Regions from separate parts of the Streptomyces sp. WMMC940 genome, predicted to be linked through region 4. Evidence: riboswitches for the same ligand, from Rfam matches in the RefSeq annotation. Region 4 holds a riboswitch; each other region holds the start of a gene.
What was found. Region 4 has a riboswitch for cobalamin ahead of O7595_RS06195 ((2Fe-2S) ferredoxin domain-containing protein). Riboswitches for the same ligand answer to the same signal wherever they lie in the genome.
Positions count from the first base shown of each region.

Region 1: it holds a riboswitch for cobalamin, as region 4 does, so the genes downstream of both, O7595_RS31280 (energy-coupling factor ABC transporter permease) here and O7595_RS06195 ((2Fe-2S) ferredoxin domain-containing protein) in region 4, are expected to answer to the same signal.
Region 2: it holds a riboswitch for cobalamin, as region 4 does, so the genes downstream of both, O7595_RS29655 (ABC transporter substrate-binding protein) here and O7595_RS06195 ((2Fe-2S) ferredoxin domain-containing protein) in region 4, are expected to answer to the same signal.
Region 3: it holds a riboswitch for cobalamin, as region 4 does, so the genes downstream of both, O7595_RS10505 (ribonucleoside-diphosphate reductase subunit alpha) here and O7595_RS06195 ((2Fe-2S) ferredoxin domain-containing protein) in region 4, are expected to answer to the same signal.

Region 1 is NZ_JAPZBC010000001.1:7,090,039-7,092,226, reverse strand. It holds gene dhaK (dihydroxyacetone kinase subunit DhaK) at 1-18, shown strand, start outside; gene dhaL (dihydroxyacetone kinase subunit DhaL) at 109-705, shown strand; gene O7595_RS31285 (PTS-dependent dihydroxyacetone kinase phosphotransferase subunit DhaM) at 702-1,106, shown strand; cobalamin riboswitch at 1,123-1,343, shown strand; gene O7595_RS31280 (energy-coupling factor ABC transporter permease) at 1,373-2,065, shown strand; gene O7595_RS31275 (energy-coupling factor ABC transporter substrate-binding protein) at 2,062-2,188, shown strand, end outside.
Region 2 is NZ_JAPZBC010000001.1:6,711,637-6,713,824, forward strand. It holds gene O7595_RS29655 (ABC transporter substrate-binding protein) at 1-1,019, opposite strand, end outside; cobalamin riboswitch at 1,241-1,431, opposite strand; gene O7595_RS29660 (Lrp/AsnC family transcriptional regulator) at 1,814-2,188, opposite strand, start outside.
Region 3 is NZ_JAPZBC010000001.1:2,425,806-2,427,993, reverse strand. It holds gene O7595_RS10505 (ribonucleoside-diphosphate reductase subunit alpha) at 1-1,294, opposite strand, end outside; cobalamin riboswitch at 1,420-1,559, opposite strand; gene O7595_RS10500 (YbdD/YjiX family protein) at 1,789-1,995, opposite strand; gene O7595_RS10495 (carbon starvation CstA family protein) at 2,010-2,188, opposite strand, start outside.
Region 4 is NZ_JAPZBC010000001.1:1,381,664-1,383,851, forward strand. It holds gene O7595_RS06190 (ABC transporter substrate-binding protein) at 1-417, opposite strand, end outside; gene O7595_RS06195 ((2Fe-2S) ferredoxin domain-containing protein) at 668-1,060, opposite strand; cobalamin riboswitch at 1,102-1,284, opposite strand; gene O7595_RS06200 (hypothetical protein) at 1,527-1,925, shown strand; gene O7595_RS06205 (carbonic anhydrase) at 2,107-2,188, shown strand, end outside.

The DNA of each region.
Region 1 (2,188 bases), 5.7 Mb from region 4:
CTGCGCTGGGGCCGCTGAGTCATGCCCGGCCCGGCCGACGGCGGCTTCGCGTCCGCGGGCCGCGACGACGCGCGCGGGGAAACCGGTGCGCCACGAGAAGGAGACGCTGTGCTCGACGCGGATTTCTTCCTCCGCTGGATGAACGCCCTGGCCGAGGCGGTGGACCGCGAGGCGGGCCGGCTCACCGAGCTCGACGCCGCGATCGGGGACGCCGACCACGGAACGAATCTGCAGCGGGGTTTCACGGCGGTGCGGGCGGCGCTGGAGAAGGACGCGCCGGACACCCCCGGTGCCGTGCTGATGCTGACCGGGCGGCAGTTGATCTCGACGGTCGGTGGGGCGTCGGGGCCGCTGTACGGCACGCTGCTGCGGCGGGCCGGAAAGGCGCTCGGCGACGAGCCCGAGGTGTCGCGGGCGCAGCTCGCCGAGGCGCTGCGCGCGGGGATCGCGGCGGTGGCGCAGCTCGGCGGCGCGAAGGCCGGGGACAAGACGATGCTGGACGCGCTGGAGCCCGCGGCCGCGGCGCTGGACGAGTCCTTCGCGGCGGCGCGGGAGGCCGCCGACGAGGGCGCGGCGGCGACCGTGCCGATGCTGGCCCGCAAGGGGCGGGCGAGCTATCTGGGCGAGCGCAGCATCGGGCACCAGGATCCGGGGGCGACGTCCTCCGCCCTGCTGGTCGGGGCCCTCGAGGAGGCCGCGCGATGACCGGCCCGGTCGGGATCGTCCTCGTCTCGCACAGCGCGCAGGTCGCGGAGTCGGTCGCCGACCTCGCCCGGAGGCTGGCCGGCTCCGGCGACGCCGTACCGGTCGCCGCGGCGGGCGGGACGGCGGACGGGGGCCTCGGCACCAGTTCGGAGCTGACGGCGCGTGCCGCGCACGAGGTGGACCGGGGCGCCGGAGTGGCCGTGCTGGTCGACATCGGCAGCGCCGTGCTGACGGTCAAGGCGCTGCTGGCCGAGGGCGACGAACTTCCGGAGGAGACCAGGCTGGTGGACGCGCCGTTCGTGGAGGGCGCCGTCGCCGCGGTGGTCACCGCGGCCGCCGGCGCGGATCTGGACGCGGTGGAGGCGGCGGCCGCGGAGGCGTACGACTACCGCAAGGTGTGACCGTACGCATCCGCGCGCGGCTTGTGATGGACCTGGTCAACGCACTAATGTCGCAGGGCCTTGGTGAACGGGAAACCGGTGGAGTACCGGTGCGGCCCTCGCCACTGTGATCGGGAAGTCCGGCTCTCTCCGCAAGGAAGCCACTGGACCGCCACGGGAGACCGTGGTGTCCGGGAAGGCGGAGCCCGGGCGGCAGGACCCGTCAGCCAGGAGACCGGCCGGGGCGCGTTGTCCATCCACGAGGTGCTGGAGAGGGTCTCCCAACCATGCATATAGCCGAGGGGTTTCTGCCCCCTGTGCACGCGGCCGCCTGGGGCGTCGCGTCCGCCCCCTTCGTGATCCACGGCGTACGGGCGCTCACCCGTGAGGTCAGGGCGAATCCCGAGTCCACCCTGCTGCTCGGCGCGTCGGGCGCCTTCACCTTCGTCCTCTCGGCGCTCAAGATCCCTTCCGTGACCGGCAGTTGCTCGCACCCGACCGGCACGGGGCTGGGCGCGATCCTGTTCCGGCCACCGATCATGGCAGTGCTCGGCACGATCACCCTGCTCTTCCAGGCGCTGCTGCTGGCCCACGGCGGACTGACCACGCTCGGTGCGAACGTGTTCTCGATGGCGATCGTCGGGCCGTGGGCCGGGTTCGCGGTGTACGCGCTGCTGCGCCGGTCCGGGGCGCCGCTGATGGTGGGCGTCTTCTTCGGCGCGTTCGTCGCGGACCTGTCCACGTACTGCGTCACCAGCGTGCAGCTGGCGCTGGCATTCCCCGACCCGGGCAGCGGCGTGGCCGGCGCCCTGGCCAAGTTCGGCGGCATCTTCGCGTTCACCCAGATCCCGCTGGCCGTGAGCGAGGGCCTGCTCACCGTGCTGGTGATGCGGTTGCTCGTGCAGTCCAGCAAGGGTGAGCTGACCCGCCTCGGAGTGCTCCTCCAGGGCGGCGCCAAGAAGGAGGCCGCGGTCCGATGAGCCGTAACGCGAAGATCAACACGCTGCTGCTGGCGATCGTGGCGGCGCTGGCGGTGCTGCCGCTCGCCCTGGGCCTCGGCGACCACAAGGAGGAGCCCTTCGCGGGTGCCGACGGGGAGGCGG
Region 2 (2,188 bases), 5.3 Mb from region 4:
GTGTCGGCGGTGGACTTCCACGGCTGGTCGGCGATCCAGACCGGCGCCTGGCCGCCCTTGGCGTACACGGCCTCGAAGTTCAGCTGTACGTTGCCGGTGCCGGCCGCGCCGGCCCACGGGTAGGTGCCCCCCGCGTCCTTGATCAGCCGGGCGGCGTAGCTGCCGCCGGCGGGCATGTACCAGGTGCCCTGGTACATCGTGCCCGGCAGGACCTCGACGGGCTTGCCTGCCTTCGCTGCCCGCGCGCCCTTCTCGGCGACCTTCCGGTAGTCACTCTCGATGGTGTCGAAGACCTCGCCGGCGCGCTTCTCCGCTCCGGTGAGCGCGGCCATCGCCTTGACCCACTCGGCACGCCCGAGCGGACTGGCCTCCAGCCACTCGGCGTTGGCGACCACGGCGATGCCGGCCTGGCGGAGCTTGGGGTACTGCGGGTCGTCGGTGCCCTGGGTCATCAGCACGTCGGGCTTGGCGCCGATGACCGTCTCGGCGTTGAGGGTCTGGTCCTTGGCGTACTCGGTGACCTTGCCCGCCTTCACCCGCTCGATGACCTCGGCGGAGGAGATGGCCGTGGTGCTCGCGACACCCGTCAGCACGTCCAGGGTGCCGGTCTCGGTCAGCAGCGGGAGGTGGGTCGTCGAGGCGGAGTACAGGCTCTTGACGGGTACGGTGATCTGCTGCGCGGACGCCAGTTCACCGGTCAGCTCGGGCTTCGGAGCACCGCACTTGACCAGCACGTACGACTCTGGCTTTCCCTTGGGGAAGGGCTCCTTGACGGTGAGGACCTGGTAGCTCTTCTCGTACCGCAGCGTGAAGTTCCCGGCGTGCTTCACCCTCGATTTGACCGGAAAGTAGTCCTTGGCCGGGTCGAAGTCCTTGATGCAGCCCTCCCCGGCCACCTGGGCCTTGGCGTCGGCTGACTGGTCGGCTCCGCCTCCGCAGGCGGTGAGCGTGAGGGCGGCGATCAGGAAGGCCCCCGCGGCGGCCTGACGGTGGACGGGCATGACGGATCGTACGGACAAGGTGACTCCTGGTGGCGTGCGTGGGCAGCACGCATCGACGTGGCGCGCGATGCGGCGTACGGGAGGAACCCGCTGAGGGAGGAGGTCGTCAGAACCTGGAAGAACCCGGCTTACGAGTCAAGCCGGACGGGTCGACCCTGAAGGGCCACTGCAGCGTGAAGCTGCCACCGCACGTGAACAGGCACACGGGTGCCACCGCCTCTCCTGGGGAAATCCGCCCCGTACTTCGAGGTGCGACGGCGTGAGTCTCCTGACTCGGGATCACAGCTTCTCCGGCCTTCCCACCCCGCACGGGGCGGTGGCCATGGGTGGAGTCGCTCCCCCTACACAGTGGCGGTACCGTGCCGGAATCTCACCGGCTTCCTCGTTCCGCCGTCGCTTGACGGACGGAAGCATCGCAGAACCGGCCCCGGCCCCGCCAGACCCACACCTGTGCGACCGGCCACAGAGAGCGCTGTGCGAGCCGGACTTGTTGGCGAGTCTCGCGCGTCTGACCGGCGGCATCGGTGTCACTGCGGGGCGACCGTCACCCTGAACGCTGCTGGACGCGCCGATCTCAGCGATCTGTGGCTGCCTCAGCCGGACGACGACCTGCTCGCCTGCCGCACGGCAGACAGCCGCGCTGCCTTCGACAGTGAAGCCCTGAAGTGGCAGAGCGTTCGAGCAACGCGGCTGTGTCGACGGTCTGTTCGACCGCGATCCGGCCTCCTTCCACCGGGTCGGGGAACCGAGCGGTGCTCGAGGTGCGCGCAGTGCTCATGCCCCAGAATGCCGACCTGCCGTCCGGGCCGGGGTCAGCGCACCGTGCGGGTGCGCCGGCCGACCGACTCGACCAACGGCAGCATCCGGTGCGGCACACGTTCCCGCAGTGCCATCTCCGTCCGTGTGCGGACGACGCCCGGCAGATTGATCAGGCGCTGGATCACGTCCTCCAGATGGCCGTTGTCCCGGGCTACCACCCTGGTCAGCAGGTCTCCGCCGCCCGTGATGGAGAACGCCTCGACGATCTCGGGCACCTCGGCCAGCGCATCGCCCACATCGTCCAGATGACCCTGGGTGACCTCGATGTGGACGAACGCCAGCACCGGATGACCGAGCGCGGCGGGGGACAGCACCGGACCCGTGCCCGTGATCACACCGTTGCGTTCCAGACGGTCGATCCTTGCCTG
Region 3 (2,188 bases), 1.0 Mb from region 4:
AGAGGTTGGAGGAGTGGACGACGGTGCCGGGCTCCGCGGTCTGGTTGGCGGTGCGGTTGGAGGCGTCCTTGAAGGTCATCCAGCCGTTTCCGGTCTGGGCGAGGGTGCGCATCATGCGCCCGTAGAGCTCACGGGCGGGGATGGTGCGGCGGGCGAGTCCGGCGGCCTCCGCCCTGCGGTAGGCGGCGTCGAAGTCGTCGCCCCACAGGTCCACGAGGTCGGGCACGTCGGCGGGGGAGAACAGCGACCAGTCGGCGTCGGCGTTCACCCGGCGCATGAACTCGTCGGGGATCCAGTGCGCCAGGTTGAGGTTGTGCGTGCGGCGCGCCTCCTCGCCGGTGTTGTCGCGCAGCTCCAGGAACTCCTCGATGTCCGCGTGCCACGTCTCCAGGTAGACACAGGCCGCGCCCTTGCGCCGACCGCCCTGGTTGACGGCCGCCACCGACGAGTCCAGCGTGCGCAGGAAGGGCACGATGCCGTTGGAGTGCCCGTTGGTGCCGCGGATGAGCGAACCGCGGGAGCGGATGCGGGAGTACGACAGCCCGATGCCGCCGGCGTGCTTCGAGAGCCGTGCGACCTGGTGGTAGCGCTCGTAGATGGAGTCCAACTCGTCCAGCGGCGAGTCCAGCAGGTAGCAGGACGACATCTGGGGGTGCCGGGTGCCGGAGTTGAAGAGCGTGGGGGAGGACGGCAGGTAGTCGAGGCGGCTCATCAGCCCGTAGAGGGAGGCCACTTCGTCCAGGGCGCGCAGGGAGTCGTCCTCGGCGAGACCGCAGGCGACGCGCAGCATGAAGTACTGCGGGGTCTCGATGACCTCGCGGGTGATGGGGTGCCGGAGCAGGTAGCGGCTGTAGAGGGTGCGCAGGCCGAAGTAGCCGAAGCGGTCGTCGGCGGCCGGGTCGACCAGCGAGTCGAGGCGCCGGGCGTGGGCCTGGACGAACGCGGCCGTGCGGTCCGCGATCAGCCCCTCGCGGCTTCCCACGGCGATGGAGGCGGAGAACGCGGTCGCTCCCTGCCCGGCGGCCTCCTCCGCGATGGTGAGGGTGAGCAGCCGGGCCGCGAGCCGGGAGTACGCCGGGTCCTCGGAGATCAGGCCGGCGGCCGCCTCCGTGGCCAGTTCGCGCAGTTCGGCCTCGTCCGAGCCCGCGTGCCGGCCCCGGAGGGCGGCGGCGGCGACCCGGCCGGGGTCGGCGTCGGGCAGGTCCGCGGTGAGCTCGGTCAGGGTCCGCAGGAGCGCGGTGCCTGGTCCGTCGGCGAGCTGCGCTGAAGCAGGATCGGGCGGCGCGATGGTCACGGGGTGCTCTCCCTCGCTCGGTTGGGGGCCGGCGGGGCAGGGGCACGGACGCACACCCGGGCAGGGCGGACCGCGTCCACCGGCCTTTTCCGCGAGGCCCGGACGTCTGGGCACCCGGGCCGGAGGGTCCGGGCGCACCGTCGGCAGGTCCTCGGACTCACGGGCGTACGAGGACCTGGATCAGGCCCGCGCACACCGTCACACCGTTGCGGGACAGTTCCGGATTCCCACCGGATTCCCCTGCGGCGACAGCGAGCATGAGCATACATGTGGGGGCGGTGAGTTGCGGAACCCCCCACATGTTGTGTCGTGACCGCTCGAGGCCCGGGCACGGAGACGGGCGGACACGGACGCCCGTCCGGTCCGGGTGTCCGTACGGAGCCGGGCCGCGCCACGGTGCCGTCAGGGCAGCGTGCCCCGCGGGTAAGGCGACGGGCCTCCGCGTTCCCCGGCGGGGAACGCGGAGGCCCGTGTGCGGCCTTCGGCGCGGACGCTCAGCAGCAGCGGAACCCCTTGCGGGGGTCGGCCTCCCGCTCGTCCATGCGGCAGCGTTCGAACTCGCGGCGGGACATGACCTCCGCGTCGGGGTCGTGCGACCGTGCATGGGCCACGTAACGGTCGTACACCGACTCGCCCGAGACCTCGCGCACGTACCAGCGGATCCAGTTCACCGCCCGCCGTACTCCGCCCACCGCAGTCATGGCTCCCACGGTACTCACGCCTTGCCGCTGCCCGCGGCCTCGGAGTCCGCGGCGCCGGCCGACTCGGGGGCCGGGGCGCCGGCGCCGACCGCCGCGAGCTCCGCCTTCTCCTCCCTGGTGGCGAACAGCCCGGCGGGCGCGACCAGTTTGGACTCGACGTACGGGACCTCGGCGAGCCGGACGGTCTCCGGCT
Region 4 (2,188 bases):
ACGGCCGCGCCCCTCCTTCTCGTCGAAGGTGCTGGCGAACCCGCCGTAGACGAAGTCCGGTTCGGCCGCGAGGAGGGTCTCGAACGAGGGGTACTCCTCGGCCAGCACCTCGATCCGGTCGTAGGCCGGACGGTACTCCGGCAGGATCCGGTCATCGAGGTAACCGGTGCCCACCATGGACTTCTCCAGACCGAGGGCCAGCATCACCTCGGTCGCGTGCTGGTTCAGCGACACCGCCCGCTGCGGCGGACGCTGATACGTCGTCCTCACCCCGCAGTTGGTCAGCGTCACCGGGAAACCCTCGGCGGCGGGACCCGCAGGGGCGGCGTCCTCCCGGGCACCGGGAGCGCCGCAGCCGGACACCAGCAGGGCCGCCGCCAGCGCGGACAGCAGGAACTTCAGGCGTATGCCCATCATGGGGGTGGGTCCTCTCACCGCGGTAGGGAATCGGAGGGCGGCCGGGTCCGGGCGGTCCGGGCGCCGTCGCGCGGGACCGCCGGGGAGGAGTTGCCGGCGCCGCTCCGGGGAACGGTCGGTACGGTCGGCGGAAGTGGTGGGACGTCAGTCGGAAGCGGTCGTACGTGACTGCGCCTGCCCGACGGCACCGAGGCGCCTGATGCGGTCGTGCGTCCGTCGGGCGCGTTCGTGCGGCGGGGGGCCCGACGGCTCAGCCGGCGTCACGGAGCGGCCCGGAACGGACGCGCCGTGGCGGGGTGAAGGCGTACAGCCCGAGGATCTCCGGCATCTCGGCGAGCCCCGGGCCGCCCGCGCGCACCCACGCGGCCACGTCCTCGGTCGCGGCCGGATCGTTCACCAGGCCGAACCAGGCCGGTCGCCCGCCCGCGGCCCGTCCCTCGGCCGACGGCTGCACGACGACGACGTTCGCCTGGTCGCACACGTCCAGGCAGTCGGAGATCCGCACCGGCGCCTGTTCCGCGAGACGCGCGGTCTGCCGTGCGTGGTCGACTCCGGTCACCTTGGGACTGCCGCAGCAGCAGTCCCGGCACACCACGATCCGGCACGGCACCGGACCGGTGTCCACCGGCCCCCTGGGCACCATGACAAGCCCTCCCCTCTGGGGAAATCCGCCCCAGTCAGCTCGAGGAGGCGACCGCGTGAGTCTCCTGGCTCTCGGGTCACCGCTCGCCCCGGCCTTCCCACCCGCATCCGGGCAGTGGTCCGTTCGGGGTCCGCTCGCCGATCACAGTGGCGGGACCGCGCCGGATTCACACCGGCTTCCTCGTTCCGCCGTCGCCTTTTACGGCGCACATCATCGCAGAATCCCGCGCCGTGTTCACGCAGAGTCCGGGATCCGGCGGACCGGACGGCCCGTCACGCCCTCGGCCGGGAGCGCCAGGACGTCGGGCCGTACCGCGAACGGACGCCCACCGGTGGCACCCGAACACCGGACGAACCAGGCTGACAACACCACATACTGCAAAAAACGCAGTAATCAACCGGAAAACGAGGCAAAGGAACGGTAATGTTCGGCCCGGCGCAGCACTGACATCCAAGGAGTCCGGCCAGTGATCTCACGTGTGTCAGCGGGCATTCTGCTGATCTGCGCGGTGCTGCTGCACGTGGTGACTCCGCTGTGCGTCACCCCCGACGCGCCCCGGGCCGAGGCGGCCGTCGTCTCCACCGAGAGCAGGAACCCCCACACCGCGGCCGTGGTCGTCCGCGCCGACGGCGCCGGGCTCCACCACGACGAGTACGACCCGCGCAACCATCCCTCGCGACTGACCCCGCTCGGCGCCCAGGCCCCCGCCGGCCCGGGCTACGGGAACACGGGCCACGGCGGCGGCGCCCCGGACGAGGCGACGGGCCCCCCGCCCGGCACGTCGGCCGGGACCGCGAGACACAGCCGGAATCCCGGAGCCGCACCGGCGCCGACCCTGAGCACCCTGCAGTCGTTCCGCTGCTGACCGGCAGGTGCGCCACCGGTCACCGCCCCTCCCCGAGCCACCGGGGCACCGCTCCGGCACGCCCCGGGACGGACACCCGGTGCGGGGCCGACGCCCTCGTCACGGGGCGTCAGGGCCACCGCGGCGCACCCCTCTTCGACGAAGCAGACCCGTTCCGCATCGAAGAGACCGAGGTACGACCATGCAGTCACTCATCGAGCACGCCCGGCAGTTCCCCGCGCGGATCGCGGGCCAGCAGGACGCCTACGCGGCGCTCGCGCGGG